2 regions of the Lysinibacillus sp. COL-1 genome follow, and region 1 is predicted to be linked to the other one. Evidence: predicted binding sites of a transcription regulator. Region 1 holds the regulator's gene; the other holds the start of a gene.
The links. Region 1 encodes LexA, which represses DNA repair genes until DNA is damaged. Its sites were predicted from a motif close to CGAACATATGTTCG; they were not measured.

Region 1 (12,700 bases):
AAGGGATCGGGAAAGTTCAAATCTATATTCCCTATGAAATCCCTTTCCGTTTACAGTATACGACGTTATTTGGTGAGCTTATCTGCTTACATAAGGGGCCACAACGCATCTTAAATGAAAGTATTACTTTCGCTGACGGCAACCCTGAGGATGCTAAACGCGTTTTAATTATTCATGTCGCAACCTGGCTGGGAGATTTGGAGGTGCTACGAAAATGATTGCCTTTATCTCAAGATTGTTTACGCTATTTTTCATTTTAATGAGTGCTGTTTTCGGTCTGCTTGTGGCGGTATGGGGCAATCCGGATGAAAAAACATGGGAGCCATTGTGGCAGCAGACTTACGATAATATTCCGCTAGGAGGCATCATCGTAGTTAGCCTGTTTGTACTTAGCTTCCTGTTTGCTAGCTGGATCAGCATGACTGCTCGGGCACGAGAAGCTCAAGCAACACGCATTGTGAAGCAATTAATCGAGCCTGATTTTATTTTCCCTAAAAAACAAGCACTTCCGAAATCATTAAAAAAGGCAATAGTTCAAACAAGTGAATTAATCGATACACAGCGAAAAAGCTTACAGCGACTCTCCAATGAACGGGCAGAAGCAAATGATAAAATTATTCAGGAGCGTATTATTGCTGAACGCCAACGACTTGCTAGGGAATTGCATGATTCCGTATCACAGCAATTATTTGCGGCTTCTATGTTACTCTCAGCATTAACTGAAAATGACGAAAATGCTACTAGCTTAAAACAGGTGGAAAAGATTGTTCAGCAGGCACAGCTAGAAATGCGCGCATTGCTGCTCCACTTACGACCTGTAGCTCTACACAATAAAACGCTAGCACAAGGCTTAGAGGAATTGATTATTGAACTTCAACAAAAAGTTTATTTCCATATTGAATATGAGCTAGAGGAAATGGCCTTAACAAAAGCAGAAGAAGACCATTTATTCCGTATTGCACAGGAAGCCCTCTCTAACACGCTCCGTCATGCCAAAGCAAGTGAAGTGGAGTTACTGCTTGTTGCACGAGATGACTTAGCCATTTTACGAATTCAGGATAATGGGTTAGGCTTTGATGTGGAGGCCGATAAATCAACTTCGTACGGCTTACAAAATATAGCTGAACGAGCTGTTGAAATTGGCTGCACATACAAAATTGTGTCCGTGCCTGAAGAAGGAACGATTGTGGAGGTTAAAATTCCGCTACAGAAGGAGGAGGTTCATGTCGATGATACAAGTGCTCATAGTGGATGATCATGAAATGGTACGGATTGGCGTTTCAGCCTATCTTTCAGCACAACCAGATATTACAGTTGTAGGTGAGGCTGAAAACGGCAAAGAGGCTGTGGAGCGTGCCCTTGCCCTAAGACCTGATATTATTTTAATGGATAATGTCATGCCCATCATGACAGGAGCAGAGGCAACAGCGGAAATTTTAACGGCATGGCCAGAGGCAAAAATCATGATGGTGACTAGTTTTTTAGATGACGATAAAGTCTACCCTGCTTTAGAGGCTGGTGCGGTAAGCTATATTTTAAAAACTTCTAATGCTAAACAAATTGCCGATGCTATTCGTAAAACCATAGGTGGCGAAACAGTATTAGAGCCAGAAGTCACATCCAAAATGATGCACCGTATGCGCCACGGTAATAATACGCCCCTTTACGAACAGCTCACTGACCGTGAAATGGAAGTATTATTGCTCATGGCAAAGGGTAAAGCCAATCAGGAAATCGCTGACGAACTATACATTGCCTTAAAGACCGTAAAAACACATGTTAGCAATATTTTAGCAAAGCTCGAAGTGCAAGATCGTACACAGGCTGTTGTCTATGCTTTTCAAAATGGCCTTGCTAAATAAACACCTACATAAAAAACTGCATGTCAGCATGCAGTTTTTTCATGTATTTAGAGGTACTTGATTAGATCCACAATATACCTTTTCTAATTCTTGTCGTGATCCATAACCATATGTCACGCCGATAGCATCAAAATCATTTTCACGAGCCCCGATCATGATAAATTGTTCCTTTGGATACTTGGCAAAATGATGCAGCACCTCTGCAATAATCTCATTTTTATCATAATAAAAAAGTACCGCAACACTCAGTCGATGTTTAAGTTCGCTGAGTGTTGCGGTATTTTAATATAAATTATAGTGCTTTTACTTTCGCTACGACATTTTCTACAGTGAATCCGTATTTTTCCATTACTAATTCACCAGGAGCTGATGCACCGAACTTGTCGATTGCAAGAACGTCACCTTCAAAGCCAGTATATTTATGCCAGCCAAATGATGCACCCATTTCAATCGCAAGACGTTTTGTCACAGCTTTTGGTAGGACAGATTCTTTATAAGCTGCGTCTTGTTTTTCAAAGCGATCCATAGACGGCATGGAAACAACTGCCACATCCACACCTTCTGCTTTTAACGCTTTCTGTGCTTCAACAGCAAGTGAAACCTCAGAGCCTGTTGCGATTAAAATAGCATCTGCTACTTCTTTTGTAGCAGGAGATACTGTGTAAGCACCCTTCGTAACACCCTCACGAACTGTTTCAATAGAAGCGTCAAGGACAGGTAAGTTTTGACGAGATAATACTAAAACGGTTGGCGTTTTTTCTGATGCTACGGCAAGCTCCCAAGCTACTGCTGATTCATTTGCATCCGCAGGACGAATAACAGAGAGATTTGGCATCGCACGTAGTGATGCAAGGTGTTCGATTGGTTCATGTGTCGGACCATCTTCCCCTACTGCAATAGAGTCATGTGTAAATACATATGTTACAGGAAGCCCCATTAATGCAGAAAGACGAACTGCTGGACGAACATAATCAGAGAATACGAAGAACGTACCGCCAAATACATTTAAACCACCATGAAGAGCCATACCGTTCATTGCAGCACCCATTGCAAATTCACGAACACCAAACCAGATGTTGCGACCAGCATAATCGTCTGCAGAGAAATCGCCTGCACCCTTCATCGTTGTTTTATTGGAGCCAGCAAGGTCAGCGGAACCACCAAAGAATGAAGGAGTTTTCTTCGCAATGGCATTAATCGCGTCACCAGAAGAAGAACGTGTTGCTACAGATTTACCTGCCTCATATACTGGTAGCTCTGACGCAAAGTCCTCTGGTAATTCACCATTCATCGCTTTTTCAAATTGAGCCGCTAACTCTGGGAACTCTTCTTTATATGCAGCAAATTTAGCATTCCAAGCTTCCTCAGATTGTGCACCTTGTATTTCAGCAGCAGCATTAAATGTATCATACACTTCAGCAGGAATTTGGAATGGCTCGTGTGCCCATTCATACGCAGCTTTCGTTAAGACAACTTCATCTGTACCAAGTGGCGCACCATGTGAATCTGCTTTACCAGATTTATTTGGAGAACCAAAACCAATCACTGTTTTTACTTCAATTAATGTTGGTTTGCCAGTTGATTTTTTCGCTTCTTCAATTGTGGCATTAATGGCATCTACATCTGTACCATCAGCCACTTTTAAGTAATTCCAGCCATAAGATTCAAAGCGTTTTTGTACGTTTTCTGAGAATGACTTTTCTAAGTCACCGTCTAAAGAAATATCATTAGAATCGTAAAGTACGATTAATTTTTCAAGCTTTAAGTGACCAGCTAATGAAATAGCTTCAGCTGCTACACCTTCCATTAAGTCACCATCACCACAAAGGGCAAATGTGTAGTGGTCAACGATATCATGACCAGGTTTATTGTAAGTAGCCGCTAAATGACGCTCAGCCATTGCCATACCAACTGTCATAGCAATCCCTTGACCAAGCGGACCAGTTGTTGCCTCTACACCTACTGTATGACCGTATTCAGGATGTCCTGGTGTTAATGAATCCCATTGGCGGAAGTTTTGAATTTCTTCCATTGGTAAACCATAGCCTCCAAGATGAAGTAAGCTGTACAGAAGCATAGAACCATGACCAGCTGATAGTACAAAACGATCACGGTTATACCATTTTGGATTTGCTGGATTATGGCGTAATTGTTTTGTCCATAGCGTATAAGCCATTGGCGCCGCCCCCATTGGTAAACCTGGGTGACCAGAATTTGCTTTTTCGATAGCGTCGATTGACAAAGTTCGAATAGCATTAATTGCTAAAAGATCCGCGTGTTGAGTCATTATATTGTGACATCCTTTCTCGTCCTATATTGTTCTTTTACAGTTTAGTCAACATTGCTTTAGAAAACAATGCTTTTGTTATACTAATTGCGTTTTCATACATACTTTATTGAATTGTGTCACATTAATTTAGAAATTTATTTTTTTTAGCTTGTCTTACTTTCTCTGGTGTCACATCATTACCTTCTGCATCTACCACTTTTACATTTTCAATCGTATCTCGCATAGTCGCTCTAAACGTATCTAAGTACTCCTTGCGAAGCGCTGTTCGCTCCTTAGCCTCTGCTTCTGTTAATTGACCACTTTTGGCCTTAGCAGAAAGTTCATTAATTCGGTTAATTTTTTCCTTTGATAACATTGTTACACACCTTTCAATACCTAGCTTAATGACTTCAGTATGCAAAGTATAGCATGCTTTCCCTTAAAATGCAGTTATACCAACCCTTAATAACACTTCTTAGCCATAATTTACATGACTTCCAGATGTTAGTCGTGTATAACTAATAATAAAAGGAAAAAATTTATATTTATTGGAGGAAATTAGATGAACATCACAACACAGCGATTACTTATCCGAAAATTTGAAGCCCAAGATTGGCAGGCTGTTTATAGCTATATGTCTGATGAAACGGTGATGCATTATATGCCTGAAGGAGTTTTAACGGAAGAACAAGTCCAAAAATTTATAACAGAAAATAGCGCGGATCAAGCTAAGCATTTTGCCATTACTTTACGCGATCAACCAGAAGTTATTGGTCATTTAGTTTTTCATCGATGCTTTGGCGAACATACCTATGAAATTGGATGGGTATTGAATCCTGCTTATCAGCAACATGGCTATGCATCAGAAGCTGCTCAAGCCCTATTAGATTATGGATTTTCCAAATTGAAGCTTCATAGAATAATAGCAACATGCCAACCCGAAAATATAGCTTCTTACCGAGTGATGGAAAAGATCGGTATGCGGCGTGAAGGATTTTTTAAAAAATGTATACCGCATGGTGACAATTGGTGGGATGAATACTATTACGCAATCTTGCAAGAAGAATGGCATAAAACTCTATAAAATGACCGTGTTACATAGTAACAACATTTGGTCATTCAGTAAAAAGAGTATAAAATAAATGGCTAACACTTCAGACAAAACGGAGGGATAAACCTGAGGAGTATGATCAAAATGTTGAGAAACAAATTAGGGATAACCAAAGCTATACTTACGAAAGAATGCGGTGTTGTTAGACAGACAATTAATTGTATTGAAAATGATAAGTACGAGCCATTAGCTTTGAAGATGGCTAAAGTCCTCAATAGCCGTATTGATGAGGTGTTTATGTATGACTAAATTTCTTCCTGATTCGATCATTACCATGAAAGATTTTGTGAAAGAAGACTCGGTATTATTACGAAAACAAACCGAAGAAGTGACGACACCCTTAAACCAAGAGGATCGAAATACTTTATTAGCTATGCTGCAATATCTCAAAAACAGCCAAGATCCAACGCTAGCAAAAAAATATAAGCTTCGCCCTGGAACTGGGTTGTCTGCAAATCAAATAGGTGTAGACAAACGAATGTTTGCTGTACTATTTGATCATAATGAAATGGTGTTTATCAATCCCAAAATCATAAGTCATTCCCTCAATATGATTTATTTACCTGATGGAGAAGGCTGCCTGTCGGTTAATCGACCTGTCCATGGTTTTGTGCCAAGATACGAGCGTATTAAGGTCAGAGCATATGACATTGATGGTCAAGAATTCATCCTGCCGTTTCAGGGCTATGGGGCGATCGTTGTCCAACATGAAATCGATCATTTAAATGGCATAATGTTTTATGATCGAATAAATAAAGAGTATCCTTTTCAACTACCTACTAACATCATCATCGACAGTTTGGCTTCCTATCAATAGCATTTTTTACTGTGAATAAAAAAAGATTAGCAGGCGATATTATTTGCCTGCTAATCTTTCTTGATGTTCTTGGAAGCGACGATGAACAGTCGCTTTACTTACTTCAAAGCCCAACCCTCGAAGCGTGATCGAAATTTCCTCAAAGGTAAATCCACGTTTGCGTAGCTTGACAATTTCATCTACAGGTAGATCCTTTCGCTCCTGCCCATGGGGATTCCCTCGGTTCGATAAATTATTTTCAGGACGATAGCCATTTTCTACAGCGCGTCGCATGCCTCGACGTATTTTAGCATTATGGATTCTTCGTTGATACTCCTCCACGATTGCTAAAATCTCAAGCAGCATCGTGTCCATTTCATTTAGTTGAACGGGTCCTGCATCGCGCATGGAAAAAACATCTGTTGCTGATTTTTGCAATAAATGCAACACAGCCATCCTTGCGTTCCCACGTCCTAATCGTGTTTCATCTTGTACAAAAAGGGCATTAATTCCCTTTTCTTTAATGAAATCAAGCATTTCAAGCAAGCCATCGCGTTCCACATCATAGCCGCTATGCTTATCCTTAAATACACCCTTTACCTCATAGCCTTGCTCTCTAGCGTAGCGCAGCAACTCTTCCTGTTGGCGCTCTAATGAGGAGCTTTGTGTTTCTTTTTCAGTACTTACACGGCAATAGACAACAGCCGACATTTGTTTATTCATCATTGTTCAGTTCTCGCAATTTCGATAGTATGGATGGGATTGGCTTGATCACCCAATACAGGAATAACTAGAGACTTTCCTGCCACAATTTTAATATCTGCTAATTCATTTTCTGTTTTGACCAGCTTAATCCAATCATCTGTACTCATCTTACCACGGTATTGCTCTGCTAACGACCACAAGCTATCCCCATGTTCAATTTGAATTTCTGCGTAATTAACATCTCCTGGATCAGTGATGTAAAGGTATCCTGCAAATAATAGACAAGCTCCTAATAAAATGGAGATATGTGTATTTTTCTTTAACCATGTCATAGTTACAACTCCTTTTCTAGAATGTTTGTTCGGAATGTATGTTCTCATAATAAAGCGAACAAACGTTTTTGTCAAACACTTTTCGAACCTATGTTTGCATACATGTTCGCATTCTGTTATACTATCAAATAAGAAGAATGATATTAGAAAAAAGAGGTGAGCACTCATGAAAAAAGTTTCGAAAAGACAAGAGGACATTTTGGCTTTTATTAAAGAAGAGGTACGAGCTAAGGGATATCCACCATCAGTACGTGAAATCGGGGAAGCAGTCGGACTTGCTTCAAGTTCAACTGTTCATGGTCATTTAGCTCGATTAGAACAAAAGGGCTTTATTCGTCGAGATCCAACAAAGCCACGTGCAATTGAAATTTTAGAGCCTGAAGAGTCTATTCAAAAGCAGCAAGTCATTCATGTACCACTTGTGGGGAAGGTAACTGCTGGTTCCCCAATTACTGCTATTGAAAACATTGAAGAATATTTCCCATTACCAGATACGTATGGCACAAGCGAGGATCAGTTATTCATGCTAGAGATTATGGGGGAATCTATGATTGAAGCAGGAATTTTAGACGGCGATTTAGTTATTGTGAAGCAAAAGGCAACAGCTAATAACGGAGATATTGTTGTAGCCATGACAGCAGAGGATGAAGCAACGGTCAAACGTTTCTTCAAGGAAAAAAATCATTTCCGTTTACAGCCTGAAAACTCATCTATGGAGCCTATTATCGTCGATCAAGTTTCTATTTTAGGACAAGTTGTAGGACTATATCGTCGTGTACATTAATCATTTAAAGTAGGTTTTGAGGATTATGTGTTCCTTCTAAGAGCATGTATCCTCTTTTTTACGCAAAAAAAGAATCCATATATGGTTGGATTCTTTGTACAGTCCCCCTGCTACGCTTCCTTTTTGAATTTTAAGCTAGCTTCAACAAAGGCTGAAAATAATTTTTGTGCAGGCTCATCTCCTGCTATAGCTAGTTCCTCGGGATGCCACTGAACAGCCAAGCAAAATGGCAACTCTTCATGAACAACTGCTTCGATAATGCCATCACTCGATTTTGCTGCTACTTTTAATTTCTCTGCTAATACATTAACTGCCTGATGATGAAATGAATTTACCGCTATTTTCTCTTGTTGTAAAATGGTCGCTAATAAATTCTCCTCCATAATTTGTACATAATGAGTAGCTACAGCTCGAGCAGATTGCTGTACATGCTTGAGCAGCTTAGTACTAAAATGGTCACTATCAATATCCTGAAATAAAGTACCACCTAGTGCTACATTTAGTATTTGAATGCCTCGGCAAATACCCAAAATAGGCATCTTTCGTGTGAATGCCGCTTCAATTAATGCTAACTCTACCGTATCTCTTGCTGGATGAATTTTCCCTAGTTTTGGTGCAGGCTCTGCCCCATACAGAAATGGATGCACGTCATAGCCTCCAGATAACAATAAACCATCTGTAAGGGATAGAATTTGTGTGGCATCCTCCTCTACGCCAAGTGGAATAATAAGCGGAATCCCACCTGCATCAATGATACTTTTACTGTAAGCAGCATTTAATCGAGAGGATAAATCATCTTCCACAAAGGCTGTAATGCCAATAATCGGTTTCACTTGCTTCCCTCCATATGCTTGAAGATTGAACAATTACCAAAAACCTAAATACCAATCGATTAATGAATCCCCATAAAAATAGACAATGATAGCGGCTAATGCAATAGAAGGTCCAAAAGGAATAGGTGTTTTTCTCCCCTGCTTGTTCTTCGTTAACACGACAAGCCCGACAATCATGCCGATAACTGCAGCTATAAATAATGTTAACAGTGTATGCATTGTACCAAGAACAAGTCCAATTAAAAAGAATAATTTAATATCGCCTCCACCCATGCCCCCGTTTGATATCACAGCAATACTATATAATATGCCGAAACCAACGACTGCACCTACAGCACAGTCCCACCAGGGTGTTAATGGCGACAATACTCGTCCAATAATAAGGAAGGGTAAAAAGAATAAAAGCACCTTATTCGGAATCAGCATATAGGCTATATCAGAAACAACAATGATGACTAATAATGAAATAAAAAATAGGGCTACTATAAACTCTATGCTCCAACCAAGCTGCCAATATGCAAAGGCAAACAATAATCCTGTTAATAATTCCATTACTGGATAAATCCAAGCTATTTTATTACCACAGCTCCGACATTTCCCCCCAAAAAACACATAAGATAAAACTGGCACTAAATCAAGCGCCGTCAGTTGCCTTTGACATTTAGTACAATGTGAAGGAGGTTGTACAATCGACTCCTTCTGTGGCACACGTAAGCCTACCACATTATAAAAAGAGCCAAAGACAAGCCCAAATAAAAATAGAAAGATTGTATAAGCCATTTCCAATTTTCTGTCCTCCTAAACTAATAGGCGCCCATACAGATGCAGTATGGAACGCCTATCAATGCAATTATTACTCTCCTTCGTAATAGAACGTCGTCACCTGGACGGTAGCTTGTAAAGTAAGATCCGTATCTTTTTCTAATTGATCCTGCTCTCCAGGCAATTTGAATTCGATAGTATCCGTTTTCATCACACGCTGTAATTGTTCAATTTCCTGTAAAAAGCTCTCTAGAGAATTAAAATCAAGCGCCCCAACCTCTAATATAAAAGTAATCAACTTTAAATTCGATGGTAAGGAATCCTTTGAAATAGATGAAATCGGTGAACTCGTAATCTTGTTATCCTGCTCACCATTAACCTCTTCTTCAGCTTGCTCCAACAGATTAAGGTCTTGCGATACATCTGATTGCGAAACAGCCGCATCATCATTTTGAACTGTTAATGACTTTATGCGTGTTCCTGTCACTTCCTCAATCTCAGCTAAATCTAGTATGATCTTTTCAACAGCTCTTGTTGTAGGTAGCTTCTGTCTTAACGCTAAAACATTGATAGTCGGCTGACCCTGCTCCTTGTCTAATTGAGCTAATTGTTCTTTTACACTAGAAATCTCTTGCTGTATCTGTGATACATGACTCTCTTTTGCTTCTACTTCATTTAATCTTGGTAATAATAAATAATAATAAAGCGCAAATAAAATAGAAACGATTAAAGTCAATAACAAGATAATAGATGAATTTTTACTACTCGTTAATTTATTCATGAGCGTCGTCCTCCAGCTAAATACATAAAGTCGATTGTCGCCGTAATGGACACTGAATAACGTGGTACTTCTTTAAATTTTTGTTCAGGCGTTAATTCCTTCTGTTCGCCAAGCTCTATATCAAAGTTTGACACTGTATTAATTTGTGCGTCTGTAAAAAAACTACTCATTAAAAGTCGCTCTACATATTTCGATATATCGGTCATCGTTTCAAAATCCACTTCAATATTAACTGTATTTTCCCCAAAAACGTAGCTACGCAAGTACGTTTGAGTTGGTAGTAAAGTTTTCGTTTCATCAATTAATGGGGTTACAGGATAAGAAACACCTTGAATATAGGCAACAGATTCCTCCAATGATCCCTGATCAACACTTTGTCTTACATCTAACTCTTGCTGTAATTGTTCAAGCTGTGTCGTTAATGTCTTTTCCTCAGCAGATAAACGTGACAAATCACTTTTAGCTGTAAAAAATATAAATAGTAAATAAGCTACTATTAGACCCACTATGACAATTATCAAGCTATAAAAAAGCTTTGGTGAAGTAGACCGTTTTTCAAGCTGTGGTAAGAGGTTTATATCTGGAACCATTAATGAACCTCCTTCAAAGCTAAGCCTAGCAATGTTGAAAATTCTTTTTTAAAATAAGGAAAGAACTTTTCAATTTTTGCTCCATCAACAATCATCAAAGGTGTCTCTAAATTAGAAGATAATAAGGTTCCTATTGATTTGAGTAACGGGTTATCACCAAGCATTATGATTTCATCTACTGTTTTTTCCCCTTTATGTAAAGAAAACTTAAAGAAATTCATCATCCGATCAATTTCTAAAACCTGATCCATGACGACCATCTGGTAATCTTCGGTTTCACCATTGTAGAGAAATTGGTAGCTAAATTCATCGACTTTTTTGCCCTGCCATTGTGCCATATCTGTTTCAATCGATTGATAACGTAAAAACTCAACCTGTCCGTTTGAAAAGATACTAATGGAAAGTTCATTGATAGACCAATCAGCAATTAAATATGTTTTATTAGGCACTAACATTGACATATGTTCTAACAAACGTATATTGCATAAGGCACGAATATCGGCCGCTTCAGGGTCCAAGGAGACATCTAACAGCATTCCTACTATTTTCGTAATTTCCTCTGAAGGTGCTGCAAATAATATCGCCTTGCCGTCCTCCGCATCGGGATCATAAACATCAATTAACGGGTCCTGAAAAGGTAAATGAATAGAATGGCCCAACTCCATTTCAGCATATCCTCGTAATTCCTGAGGTTTAACATCTTTAGGATGCTCGAAACTTTTTAATAAAACAGTTGTATCAGGCACAAACATACGAACAGCCTGTTTTTTTCCTGTCCACTTCACAACCTGTTCTTTAATAATTTCAAAAAGAGCCACCTCATCTATGATTGCTCCATTTTCAACGATATCAACTGGTAAAGGATATTCATAGCCATGCCATTGACTAGGCTCAGGTCCTTTCGCCACAATCGCACGTAGCACATAATCCTTCAGTTCAATCGATACATGCGACTTTCTCTTTCTCTTAAACATGTGAAAAGACCTCCTTTTCCTATTCAGTATAAATGATTTTATCAATTAGTCATCCATTCCCCAGCCAGAAACGCAAGAAAATTATCGTTTCTGAATGGGTTGGGAGGACTGATTATGGATTAGTAGGTGTAGTGGATTTTTTGGGAATATCTATTTTACCATCACTAGCATCACTTTTAACCTTTTGATTATCCTTTGTAATTTCATCTAATTTTGCATTAGTAAATGTAATTGTAAATTTACCTGCTTTAGCAGTACCACTGATAGTACTATTTTGCTTATTGATTTTAATATCGCTTTGTAATGTTCCCACGTTATCGAGATAACCTTCTTTAGTTAACGTGCCTAACTCAACTTCAGTTATTTCATTTGTACCTTCTGTTGGTGTATCAGTAAAATAGATATTTGCAGCATTTAATGCCATAATTGCATCAGATTTTGCTGCTTTGTAACGTGAGTTATCAATAATATTACCAATTGCAGGCACAGCGATTGCTGCGATAATTGCTAAAATAACAATTACAGCTAAAAGTTCAACTAATGTTAAACCCTTCTCATTTTTCAATAGTTTTTTATTTTTCCATTTTTTAAACATAGAGAATTCCTCCTTAGTAGTTTTATATGAAGTGTGAAAACACGGTCTTCTAATTCAATTTCTAAATAAGTTTTATATAATTAAAAATTACATATTTTCATATAGTTGGAACATTGGTAAGAATATAGCCGCAACAATTACTCCTACAACAAGAGCAAGTACTATAATCATTAAAGGTTCGATAAGTGACTTCATTGTATCGACGGCACGGTTTACTTCTTCCTCGTAAAAATCAGCAATTTTTTCAAGCATGTAATCCAAGGAGCCTGTTTTCTCACCAATTGCTGTCATTTGTGTAACAAGAGG
Region 2 (12,700 bases), 1.3 Mb from region 1:
AAGATCTAATTAGTTATGCAATGGCATACTTAAATAGAAAAACTAAATAAGCTAATTTTTTAGCCCAAGAAGGCATCTCAAATTGCTTTCTTGGGCTTTTTTTTATTTGCTCAAAAAGGTAAAATAGTAATAGTTTGTTTTGCCTAATATAAAAAAGGTGTTGAAAATATTATGGTATTAATATCGAGCGAACAGTCTATAATAGCTATTGTAGATCAAATAAGTCAAATGCACATAAGATTTTCCGAAGCATGGATTTCGTCACAAAAAGGGTCGAATGTTTACAACTTGAAAAGAAAGCAAATAAGGCATGTGTGTGATACAAAAGGCGTAGAACTAGGATTTATAAAGTATATTAATGATTACTGTGATTTATTGATTGAAGTTCAATTAGATGATTCATACGATACTCTAAGTGAACAGATAGAAATAACTTCAAGAATTAAAAATCCAGATTCAAGAATGTCAAAAATTTTACACTATAGACATAACAAACAAGAACTAGGTGCAGTCAATATAAATAAGTGTTTAAACGACCTATTGGGTTTTAGAATATGGATGGATGATTTCGAACACAGTGATGAAATGGTTCGTAAGCTAAATAATTTGCTTGAAAAATACAATGTAAAAGTACATAATTCAAGTAAGAACAATTATAAGGCAACACATATTTATTTCAGTAGTGGGGATAATAAGTATTTTCCATGGGAACTACAGATTTGGAATAGGGCAGATCATCATACAAATGATGAATCCCACGCTGAACATAAACAAGATTATACAAAATGGCCAGGAATCTATAAAGATTCTCAAAATATGAAGGAGGAGGAGAAGGAATGTACAAACATTTCATAGCAATTTCTAGTGTCTATTCAAAAGGTGTACGTATTGCTTGGCATTATAGTGAGGAAACCTTTGACAATGAAGTTATGAAAGACTTTTTAAAGAAATTTAAAAAGAAACATGGTGACCTTCAATTAGGTATACATCGTTTTTCTACTTCTTCTCCTGAATGGAATTCTGTAATTGAAGTTGATACTTATTTTAAAGATGTTATTTTAGTTCAAGATCCTAATGTTTTTATAGATATCGCTGGTAAAGATAGAGATTTAACTGCTATAGATATTGCTAAGTATGTATTAACTTTATTGCCAACGACACAATTGAAGTTACAAAAGTTAGTTTATTTAATATACGAGAAACACTTAGTAAATACAGGAGTTCCTTTATTTAATGAACCGATTTTGGCATGGAAACATGGGCCTGTGACAAAATCTCTTTATGAAGAATTCCGAGAGTATGGATCCAGTACAATACCATACGAAGAAGATGATACTGTAATTATCACCTCAAAGGAAATTGCGGTAAACCCGTCTTATATGAGAATATTTTCATCAGAGTGTGGTTTAACCGCATTAGATGTTATTCATGATATTATCGATAAATATGAATACCATTCTGCATGGGATTTAGTTAATCTAACTCATCGTCCTGGTTCACCGTGGGCTAGAGTTTTTAAACCAGGGGTTAATTCAGTTATCAGCGATGAAATTATTTTGGCAAACGCATAGAAACTTTAAGAGTAAGTTCACTTTAAGAGTGAACTTACTCTTTTCTTTTGCTTAAAAGATTAAACACAACAAAATGTCTTTAGCTTATTATTCATTAATTGAATTAAGTGTTTTAGACATCTGTAGTAAAAAGTTAAACTTGTTAAAGGAATCGCGATCCAAACCACTTAATTCCACGATTTCTACTGTTTCAAAATCTGCACGAAACTCTTCTAAATACTCGATTATAATATTATACTCTTTTCTATTCAAAAAGTCTGATAAAGTTGAAGACCCATCTCCATCCATATCATGTGTACTCAAGTAAGATTTGTGTATAAATTGACCACGTCCACTCTTCTTGATTTCATCAGTCTCTTTATGAAGTTTCCAAACGGTTCCGTGAATTGTGTTTCTAGGGAAGTCAGGGAATATACCCTCAAGTAGTTCCATTAAATCACTATACTTTTTACCAGCAGCACCAGCTTGACTGAGAATGTTAATTGAAGCCTGAATGATTTGTTCTTTTTTACTTAATGTCGTCATTTAAAACACCTCTTCTTAGTATTTGTTTTCATTGTACTTTACTTTATAATGTTGGTCAATATAAAAATAATATTATTTATAAAAGTATACTTTTTAACAGAGATTTCATTTTTCCTGTAATTTACTCTTGTCAAAACAAAAACGTTTGTTCTACTATAGAAACGAACGAACGTTCTTAAGAGGAGTGGCTAAAGTGGCAGCTAAAACAAAAACGCCTACTAAAAAGAAAGAACCAAAGCACATGGATCGAGACGAATTTGACTTAGAAGAAATAGCAAATGCATTAACTGAAGCAATGGAAGAAAAGCAGACCAAAGCTTTTACCATCTATAAGCACGATGAGCTTTTAGAAGGTATGGTCACAAACATGGATGTAAACACTAAGCTAATTCACATCAAAGATAAATACTTTAATGTTCACAAAGTACATTTTTTAGATATTTTGAGTATTTCTGATACCGAATTCTAGTGGAGAGTGATTGTATTGATACATGACCGTGGAGATATTAAATGGACATCGTTGATGCTGCCTGAACACTTGGTTCAGTTGAAGGAGTGGAAAAAAGAGCAATTTTATGATGAAAGACGTGACTTAACAGAGTGGGAATTAGAAGAGATAGAACAAATCATACAAAGAGCATTTAAGTTAAGAAAACTCGTTAGGCTAACGTTGTGGGATAATCACAAGTTGTATGATGAAGTAGGGAAGATCACTGGCAAAGATATCTACAAAAAGGAATTACTATTAGATACTGACTTTTCAATAAAGCGTATTACATTCGATCGCATACAAAAAGCATCGCTGGTTGACGAGGATGATTAAGCCTGAACAACGTCAATTTTTACCCAAATAAAAGTAGAATTTTAGATAAAGAATAATGTTGATAAAAGACATTTGTAAATTGTTCGTTTGGACAGACATTATTATTAATATACGAGCATAAGCTATATAGCAGCAAGCGCTATTAGCTTTCATGACATGGCGGACTCAATATCCGTCATTTTTTATGTATAATACGCTAATATCGCTCATATCGTTAGTGAGGAGTGGTAGTCATGGAAAAGAACAGATTTTCAAAACCTGTAGCCTTTAACCGTAACAATGAATCAGATAAGAAAATTTTAGACCACGTAAAGAGACGGAATTTTTCTGGCTATGTAAAAAAATTAATACTTGCAGACATAGCTCTAAAAGAAGCAACAAAGGTAACATCTAAAAAAAACAAAAACGAGCAAGTATCATCGCTTGAAACAGCAGAAGAAAAGCTTGCTCGTATGCAGGAACAATTAAAGAAACGCACCGATAATGTGAGTGGCAATACCGACAGCAGCGCCGATTCCTAGTCCAATTACAAAAGGCATTTTATCCGTCCTCTCAATGTTTTGTTGTTAGTTTTACCATGAGGTGAATAATAAATACATGGAGGCGATTAGATGATTTTAAACCCTGCTTATGATTTTTTGAAAGAAGATTATAAGAATCCGAACTTGACTCAGGTGCTAGTTGAAATCGATGAAATTAAAAAGAAATCATCCTTTATAATGCCTAAACTAATCACATTATCAATTCCAACTTCTGTTGTGACATCACCCATCACTGTGTTTGCTGCTACAACGGATAGTACATTCAAAAATGTGTATGATGCAGTGATGAACATATTTGATGCGGGAGTAGTACTAGTAATCATTTTTGCAGGAGCTGCATGGACACTAGGACATCGTTCAAAAGCTATCGAGTTGTTGATTGGCGTATGTTGTGGCTACCTACTTGCTCGCCATGCTGTTGATATTAGAGACTTCCTAAAATCAATATAGAAGGGATGGAGTAATGAATTTCATCGATAAATGGATTGAAGAAGCAGATCGTAAATTAATTGCTCATATTAAAGAGTCTGCATCTGAAACGGTTACAAGTGTAATAAGTACATCATGGGATTGGTTTGTAGGGGTTTTACCAGATTTAATTGGATATTCAACTTTAGCTACAGGTGCAGCAGTTATTGTTTGTACAGCAGCAGGGCAAGGTATGATAAAACCTTTAGGGGTGTATTCATGCGTATTAATTGCATCTCTTTGTGTATTGGCAGGTGCTTGATATGACAATGTACTATCCAGCTGTGATAAATGAATATTTGCCAGCGTTACGTGAGGAGACGTCTAAATCTGTATTTACATTCAAAAACCTAAAAAATAAGTTGAAAGTGTCAAATTATTTTGAGTATGTGCGGAATAATATGATTGTATATCGCATTATTCCGCATGCAAATGTCACTAATAACAATAAGCGCTTGTGGCGGGCCTTGCATAAAATGTATGAGATGTATGAAAAGCCCGGATCACGCCTTGAAAGAGAAGGTCTCAAATTCAGATTCCGAGAAAAGGATTTGTTTTGGTTTGAAGTACTATTCAAACAACGAAACGGGAAGAAGATTATAGAATTTTATGTCGCGACAAGTGAATTTCAGGCTCAAAAATTAAAAAGAAAAATTGAAAATAAAATGAGTGTTACATTTGCTGAAGCAACTATGGATGATATACATATACCGATCGAAAATACAATAGTCCAAGAATTACGATACTTAAAGCATGACATATTTAGTTTAAATAGCAATTCGAATGATGTGAAAACACCAATATCAAACATATTAAACGTAATCGAAGAACTTCAATATGATGGTGATACAGCTCGTTTAAGCATCTGTAACGAAGTGGAGAATCGCAACAAATGGGTGAAAAATGCTCAATGGACGTATGAAAAAGCAACTAAAGGGAAAGTACCTCAAAGAGCTACAGTGAATAGTAAACGTATTGGCAACGCATTTAAATCAGGTGCTAGTGCTCTTATTAATGAGATAAACGATTTAATCACAGACATCTTCCAAGCATTCAATAATTCATTTTTAAAATCAGATAAAAAGATTGAAAAGAAAGATGTGATAACTAAAGCTCATTCTTTAGAGGATGAAATAGGTACGACTCACATGAACCGAGAGAAAGGTAACTTACCTGTTTTTCGTTCTCATATACGTGTAGCTTCTCACTCTGCCGATAGATTGACACGAGACAGCGTGGCTGAATCTATCTCGCTTGCTTTGCAAGATTTAGCAGAAACGAATGAGCTGCACAACGTGAAAGTATCAGCAAAGAAAAAACGAGCAAAAATCATTGATGAAATGAACTTTTTAAAGCTCAATACTACAACTCGTCATGATCCAAATGTTAATTTAGTGAGTACAGATGAAATGAGCAAACTGGCGATGATGATGCCCAATAAAGAGTTGCAAAGGAAGTATGCTGACGCTTTAAACACTAAAAGGCAGGTTGAGGTAGATATCCCCAAAGCTATGCAAGATCAAAATGGCATACATTTGGGGGTAGCAGAAGTTAAGGACTCTAAAATAGATGTTTTCATGCCTGTCTCCAATCCAGATGAATTTTATCGCGGCTATACCTTTATAGGCGGGCAAGGTGCAGGGAAAGACACAGCTATTATAAATTGGATAGTAGATTGCAACACTAAATATAACATTAGCTTTGTCATTCCAGACGCCATCAACGAGGATGGCAGAGGTATGGCAGATAGCGCGCGCGATTTATTACCAGCAGACCGAATCATAGATATTGATCTTTCAGATGATGAATATAAAGTACCTATGGATTTAACAGAGGTTATCAAGAAGCTTGGTCGTAACGGGGCTTCTCGTTTCGCGGATGAGATGATAGACTTCATGCAGATTGACGGACTCACAAGGTCTCAAAAGTATTTGAAAGCAGCTGCCAAAGCCGCAGGAGGTTCACTATACAAAATCAAACAAATAATTGAGGATGAAGATTTTAGAATAGATGTCATTGCACAGCTCATTGATTCTGGCAATCAACGCCTAGCAAAAGAATTAATGTCCTGGGGCACAAATGATACATTAGGCAGTAAAGCCGATGCCATTCTTAATCGACTTGATCAATTCTTCGGGAATGATGTGTTATATGATACTTTTGCCCAAGATCCACTTGAGAGTGTAGATTTCTCGCAGTGGATGCAGGAAGGCAAGGTGATAATACTACGTATTCCGAATCGAAAATTAGGTGAGTTAGCAACCAAAACACTGGTGCACTGGGTTACACTTAAAACATTTATGACTCGTATGTTAATGACGAAAGAAGAGAAGAAAAATGGCTGTTTCGTGATTTTTAATGAACCAGAACAGTACCAAACAGATGGGCTAAGTAAATTAATGGGGCGCATTAGCACAGAGGGCAGAAAAGAACGTCTTGGCAGTTTATATGCATTCCATCATTGGAATAAGTTATCCCCGTCATTACAAGAAAACTTACAAGGTGGAGGAGTACAACAATTCCTATTTATGAATGATCATACGAAAACATTTGATTTATCTAAGCATCGGTTCGAAGATACTATACCAATAGAAGAAGCACATAAATTGCCTGCCTATCATGCAATTGTGAGCGTTCGAACATCAGGAGAACTACAACCAGCATTTATTTGTAAAATGGCACCTCCAAGAAAGAAAATATATAATAATGTCGATTTAACCAAATTGCATACCAAACAGTTCGGCAGACTTTGGATTGAATTGCAGGAATTGATATAAATAGGCCACTCGTTAGATGATTCGAGTGGCTATTTGTAATCTGTTTATATTTAACATGTATATTTTATTAATGTCGATTAGTTTTAAAAATGCAAATAATTCGAATACTAAAGTATGGACATCGAGACATTACAACTTTTAGCTATTTATTATTTTGATCGTATCCGTACGAGATGTGTATTTCTCAAAATCTATTCTTATATGGAGGAGGAAGGAAATTTTGCTTTTTATGGGTTATATAAATGCAAAAGAAGAGTGGTGGTAAAAAAAGTAATATTAACACCTAATGGGAAATTAGTTGGCGTCTTTTCGCTTTGAAAACAAGAAAATTGTCGAACGGTGTAAGAACTGTACAAATATTTTTCAATTGGTCGGGAAACCCATTTAAATTTAATGCTTCCAATGCTACCATAAATGTAACAATTATTAAGGCTATAGGAGTCATTAATAATAAAATACAGGGGGTGCTAAAGAATCACTGGTATTAATTAAGAGAAAATAAAAAAACACATCCCAAGCAGCAACTTGAGATGTGGAAAATTACGAGTGACATTCACTTTCATTCACTCACTAACCAAAATTAATTATAACTAAAAACAATTGTGATTTAAAGTGAATGTCCTCATTTTATGGAGGTAATATATGGAAAATACAATTGAAACAGCATTTAAAGAAATTTTAGAAGAACAAATTCATGAAGTAGCGTACAGAAAATGCATTAATGATCCCGAATATCAAATTGCTAATACAAATGCAATTACTTTAATGGATATGTTAAAAAGAGTATTGTCAAATGATGAACAAAGAAAATTATTAGACGAACTAGAAAGTGCTATGTTTATAGTAGAGTCATTTTTTTTGGAATACAGCTATCGTCAAGGGTTGCAAGATAGCGAATTGATACATAAAGAATTGAACTCTTTTGGGATTGATGTAATGAAAAAAATAAGTTGCATATTGTAGAATAAATTAAACACCTATATAGAATGGTAATCAAAAAGTCACTCAAAAAAATGAGCGACTTTTTTTATTGCACCTGCCCGGTGTGTATTTTTGTGTACCCCAGTGTACCCCAATTTGTACCCCAATTAATCGGGGTACAACGGGTAAAAACGGAAACCAACATTCTTTACCAAATATATTTCCGAATTTAATTTCAAAATTTTGTAAAATTAGATTTTTAAACTTTTTCTAATCGCTAGAGCAAAAACCCCGCCAAATCAATACTTTTACGCTATAATGTAGGACGAGGTGAAGAAAATGTTTGTGAGTGAAAAACAGATTGAGATTCGATATGCGGAGACCGACCAAATGGGCGTGGTGTACCATGCAAACTACATCATTTGGATGGAGATTGGGCGTTCGCAGCTGGTGAATGATGTAGGTTTTGAGTATGCTGCTTTAGAAAAAGATGGCTATGTTTCCCCAGTAATGGATTTGTCGATTTCGTATAAGGCCGCCATGCATTATGGACAAGTAGCGACAGTACGTACTTGGTTGGAGAAGCATGATCGTTTACGAACAACCTATAGCTATGAAATTTTACATGAGGATGGCACGGTGGCAGCCACAGCTCAATCCGTACATATTCTTGCGCATAAGGATACATTGCGCCCGGTCTCTTTAAGTAAAATTGATCCTGCTTGGGATGCCAAATATAAAGAAATTGCTGTTGAGGCAAAATAGGAGAGCAACAGATGGAAATGTTTTTAGTGTTAGGTGCGATTTTGGCAGGTCTTGGTGTTATTTTAGGTGCTTTCGGGGCACATGCACTGAAGGATAAGTTTGCTTCACTGCATTATGCAGCGATTTGGGAAACGGCTGTGCAATATCAGATGTATCATGCTTTAGGGATTATGGGGCTAGGTATTCTCTCTAATGAGGCACTTTTAGGAAGCTCTAGTCTGCTTTCTTGGGCAGTATATTTGATGTTTACAGGGATTGTTTTCTTTTCTGGTAGCTTATATGTGCTTGCCGTGACAGGTGTGAAAAAGCTAGGGGCGATTACACCAATTGGCGGAATGTTATTTATCGTCGCATGGGTGCTTGTTATAATAGCTGCCTTATCCTAATAACGAAAATGTAACGAGACAGCTCTTATGATTCATTTCATAGAGGCTGCTCGTTTTTTATTATACGAAGAAAATGAAACAATTTGTCTTATTTTGCGTATTACATAGTATTGATAGATGATAAAATAAGCTAAACATTAATATGAAGGTGGGAAAAATTATGGGTTTATTAAAAGCAGGAGTTGGGGCATTAACAGGCGTCTTAGAGGATCAATGGCGTGAGTATTTCTATTGTGAGGCATTATCTGCAGATGTTCTTGTAACAAAGGGTGTGAAACGTACTTCTAAACGAGGTTCAAATAAAGGCAATGACAATATCATTAGCAATGGCTCGATTATTGCCATCAATGAAGGGCAATGTATGATGATTGTTGAGCAGGGGAAAGTTGTTGAATTTTCTTCAGAGGCTGGAGAATATGTTTATGATACGTCAACAGAACCATCAATAATGTTTGATTCAGATTTGTCGCAAGGTATTCTGGAAACGTTTAAGCAAATAGGCAAGCGTTTCACTTTTGGAGGAGAGCCTGCGAAAGATCAGCGAGTTTACTATTTTAATAAGAAGGAAATTGTAGGGAACAAATATGGAACACCTGCACCCATTCCATTCCGTGTCATCGATCGCAATATTGGTTTAGATATTGACATTGCAATTCGCTGTCACGGGGAATATTCATATAAAATTATTGATCCATTATTATTCTATACAAATGTTTGTGGCAATGTAGAGCATGAATTCACAAGAGTAGCAATTGATAGCCAGTTAAAATCGGAATTAATGACAGCATTACAGCCTGCTTTCGCGCAAATTTCAGCAAGTGGCGTTCGTTATAGTGAAATACCTGCTCATACAGTTGCTTTAGCAGATGCACTCAATAAGGTATTATCAGAAAAATGGCTTGCAACACGTGGCTTGGCTGTTGTGTCATTTGGTATCAGTACGCTCAAGGCTTCTGATGAAGATGAAGCCATGATTAAACAGCTACAACGTAGTGCCGTTATGCGTGATCCAGGCATGGCAGCTGCCCATTTAACGGGTGCGCAGGCAGAGGCTATGATTGCAGCTGCTAACAATGAGGGCGGTGCGATGGCAGGATTTATGGGCATGAATATGGCCGCACAAGCTGGTGGCGTCAATGCTAGTCAGCTTTATCAAATAAATGAGCAAAATAAGCAAGCTGCGATGCAAAATCAAGCAACGAAAGCAACTGATACATGGACTTGTGCATGTGGTCATGAAAACACGGGGAAATTCTGTTCAGAGTGTGGTGCGGCAAAACCAGCGGAAGAAGGCTGGGCATGTACTTGTGGTGCGGTCAATAAAGGTAAATTCTGTAGTGAGTGTGGGGCAAAAAAACCAGCTGGCGCTTTACTTTATGTATGTGATAAATGTGGATGGACACCAGAGGACCCAGTGAATCCGCCTAAATTCTGTCCAGAATGTGGCGATGTTTTTGATGAGAATGACGTCAAGTAAGGAGATGAAGACTGATGTCAACGCAAGATGTTGAAAATGTCAAACAAGTGCAGCTTGACTTTGATGCGGAATGTCCGTCATGTAGCGCATCAATTGAATTTAATCCTTCCACGGGTAAACTGACTTGTCCGTATTGTGGCTTTGAGACTGAAATAGCAACGCCTGATCAGGAGGAACAAAAAGTTGCCCAGGAAATGGACTTCTTCAACGCAGAAGAACGTGGAAATTTCAATTGGGGCGTGGAGAAAAAAACGGTCATTTGTAAAGCCTGTGCTGCTGAAACGATATATGATGCTCTACAGGTTGCAGATAGTTGCCCTTACTGTGGTTCCAATCAGGTTATGGAGGCTAGCGCTGAAAATACACTTGCACCGAATGGGGTATGTGCTTTTGAAGTAACAGATAAGCAAGCAGGAGAACATTTTCAAAAATGGATTAAAGGCAGATGGTTTACACCGAAAGCTGCTAAAACTAGTGCAAGACCCGATGCTTTTAAAGGAGTATATCTTCCATATTGGACATTTGACTCCAAAACAAGCTCTAGATATTCTGCTAGATATGGACGTCATCGAACGGTTACTGATAAAGATGGGAAAACGCACACGGAAACCGATTGGTATTCAACAAGTGGCTTTTATCAGGAGTTTATCGATGATCACTTAGTCAGTGCAACGACCCGATATGATCGCGACATGATGCGCAAGATTGAACCTTTTAACCTTTTAAATAATAAAGCCTATAAACCAGAATATGTAGCTGGATTTTTATCAGAGCGTTACAGTATCGGCTTGCAGGATGGATGGAGCCAAGCAAAAAATGAAATCCATGATCATCTCCATGCACAAATTACGTCCAAAATTCGTTGGGAAAATCGTGCGGATGTAGTATCAAATTTACGCTTTTCCACAAATCATGATGATATTACATACAAATATTTAATGTTACCGATTTGGCTATCCTCCTTCCGCTATAAGGAAAAGATTTATCGCTTTATGGTGAACGGACAAACGGGGCGAGTAGGCGGCAATGCGCCAATTTCACCACTTCGCGTAACCATAGCTGTTCTGTTATCGTTAATGGTACTAGCAATCATTTGGTATTTCTTCCTGTCTGAATAATGATGAGCAGCACTCCAATTTGGAATGCTGCTTTTTTTCATCCCTGACTTCTGGGCGACAGACTGTTTAGATTTTTCGAGCAGATGGGCTATTGGACATAGATTTTTTTACAATAAGTATTGAAGGTTGAAATAACATAAAATTGTCCTGAATTGCTGGGTAAATGACTGATTTATTTAGTATAGATAGGGTTATTATCATGTATTGTCATGGCTGTTTCCGCGGTATGCTGCATACGTTATAGTGAGAGTACAGCCTTGAAAAAATGTTTTACTGGTTTAAAAATGATCAGATAGTAGAGAAAGCAACCTATTCTGTCTGAAAGTCGTTAGAAATGGTGAAAATCAAACACTGGTTAAAGCGAAGAAAAGGCAAAAATTTAGGTTAGATTTTCCATTAATTATGATAAGTGAAGTTGCGATTTTACTTTAAACCACTTATTATACAGTCAGAGAGCATTTTTTAAGCTATTAATGCACTATATAATGTTATTTTTGAATAACAATAAGAAGTTATTCATAATGGAGGTTTCGATGATGGACGCAATTGAAGTGTTAACAAATTTAGATCAAATACATGGGTATTATCAACCGATATTTAGCGCAGACGCGCATACGGTGATTGCCTACGAAATTTCCGGACATCTCCAAATTGAAGGGCAACAAATTAATTTAAAGGATTTCGTCAATAATGAAGATATTCCAGAAGAATATCGAATTGATATGGAGCATAAAATTTTACATGCGGCATTAGCCAAAATTGATGAGATTGCATCTGATATAGATATTTACATTCCAAGTAATCCAAATTTACTAATGCAAGATTTTGGTGAAAGTCATTTTAATATTATCCAACAATATATAGCTGAAGAGGATTTACGCCGTATCGTACTGGTTGTATCAGAGCACCGTTTTTTAGGAGATATAAATAAATTACACCACGCCCTGCGTTATTTTACGACTTTTGGGGTGAAAACCGCTGTGCAGGAAGTTGGAGCAGAAAGTCATTTAGAGCATATTGCTTTATTGGCACCTCATATTTTAAAGGTTAATACACGTGATTTAAATTATGATTCTTGGTCAGCTCAATCGGACATGATTTCCGCTATTGGTAGCCTTGCCTATAAAATTGGTGCCAATCTTTTATTTGAAGATATCGAAACGGTGTACCAGCTACAATTTGCCTGGAAAAACGGCGGTAGATTTTATCAAGGTCCGTACCTAGCGAATCCAGCAATGACCTTTGTCGATAAAGATGTGTTAAAGGAACGCTTTAAAAAGGAATGCCAGCAATTCATTACTTCTGAAAAGAAAATGCTAGAGGCGCA

Region 2: a site for LexA is predicted at 2,259-2,272, ahead of AC6BKE_RS19940 (YolD-like family protein). Genes of this name have one in related genera too.

What each region holds. Positions count from the first base shown of each region.
Region 1 is NZ_JCAWSJ010000004.1:1,004,053-1,016,752, reverse strand. Features, by position in the region: gene liaF (cell wall-active antibiotics response protein LiaF) at 1-218, shown strand, start outside; gene AC6BKE_RS13125 (sensor histidine kinase) at 215-1,255, shown strand; gene AC6BKE_RS13120 (response regulator transcription factor) at 1,230-1,862, shown strand; gene AC6BKE_RS13115 (hypothetical protein) at 1,902-2,060, opposite strand; gene tkt (transketolase) at 2,155-4,149, opposite strand; gene AC6BKE_RS13105 (DUF896 domain-containing protein) at 4,274-4,507, opposite strand; gene AC6BKE_RS13100 (GNAT family N-acetyltransferase) at 4,694-5,215, shown strand; gene def (peptide deformylase) at 5,484-6,059, shown strand; gene AC6BKE_RS13090 (YneB family resolvase-like protein) at 6,099-6,764, opposite strand; gene yneA (cell division suppressor protein YneA) at 6,761-7,075, opposite strand; gene lexA (transcriptional repressor LexA) at 7,242-7,859, shown strand; gene AC6BKE_RS13075 (gamma-glutamyl-gamma-aminobutyrate hydrolase family protein) at 7,970-8,692, opposite strand; gene AC6BKE_RS13070 (prepilin peptidase) at 8,726-9,478, opposite strand; gene AC6BKE_RS13065 (hypothetical protein) at 9,546-10,235, opposite strand; gene AC6BKE_RS13060 (PilN domain-containing protein) at 10,232-10,825, opposite strand; gene pilM (type IV pilus biogenesis protein PilM) at 10,825-11,799, opposite strand; gene AC6BKE_RS13050 (prepilin-type N-terminal cleavage/methylation domain-containing protein) at 11,912-12,394, opposite strand; gene AC6BKE_RS13045 (type II secretion system F family protein) at 12,482-12,700, opposite strand, start outside.
Region 2 is NZ_JCAWSJ010000004.1:2,339,799-2,352,498, reverse strand. Features, by position in the region: gene AC6BKE_RS19955 (RelA/SpoT-related domain-containing protein) at 172-855, shown strand; gene AC6BKE_RS19950 (Panacea domain-containing protein) at 837-1,571, shown strand; gene AC6BKE_RS19945 (hypothetical protein) at 1,659-2,096, opposite strand; gene AC6BKE_RS19940 (YolD-like family protein) at 2,290-2,565, shown strand; gene AC6BKE_RS19935 (YolD-like family protein) at 2,581-2,919, shown strand; gene AC6BKE_RS19930 (hypothetical protein) at 3,153-3,440, shown strand; gene AC6BKE_RS19925 (glycosyltransferase) at 3,531-3,911, shown strand; gene AC6BKE_RS19920 (hypothetical protein) at 3,925-4,191, shown strand; gene AC6BKE_RS19915 (ATP-binding protein) at 4,193-6,706, shown strand; gene AC6BKE_RS19910 (hypothetical protein) at 7,349-7,669, shown strand; gene AC6BKE_RS19905 (acyl-CoA thioesterase) at 7,967-8,392, shown strand; gene AC6BKE_RS19900 (DUF423 domain-containing protein) at 8,404-8,778, shown strand; gene AC6BKE_RS19895 (SPFH domain-containing protein) at 8,939-10,255, shown strand; gene AC6BKE_RS19890 (TFIIB-type zinc ribbon-containing protein) at 10,270-11,373, shown strand; gene AC6BKE_RS19885 (EAL-associated domain-containing protein) at 11,910-12,700, shown strand, end outside.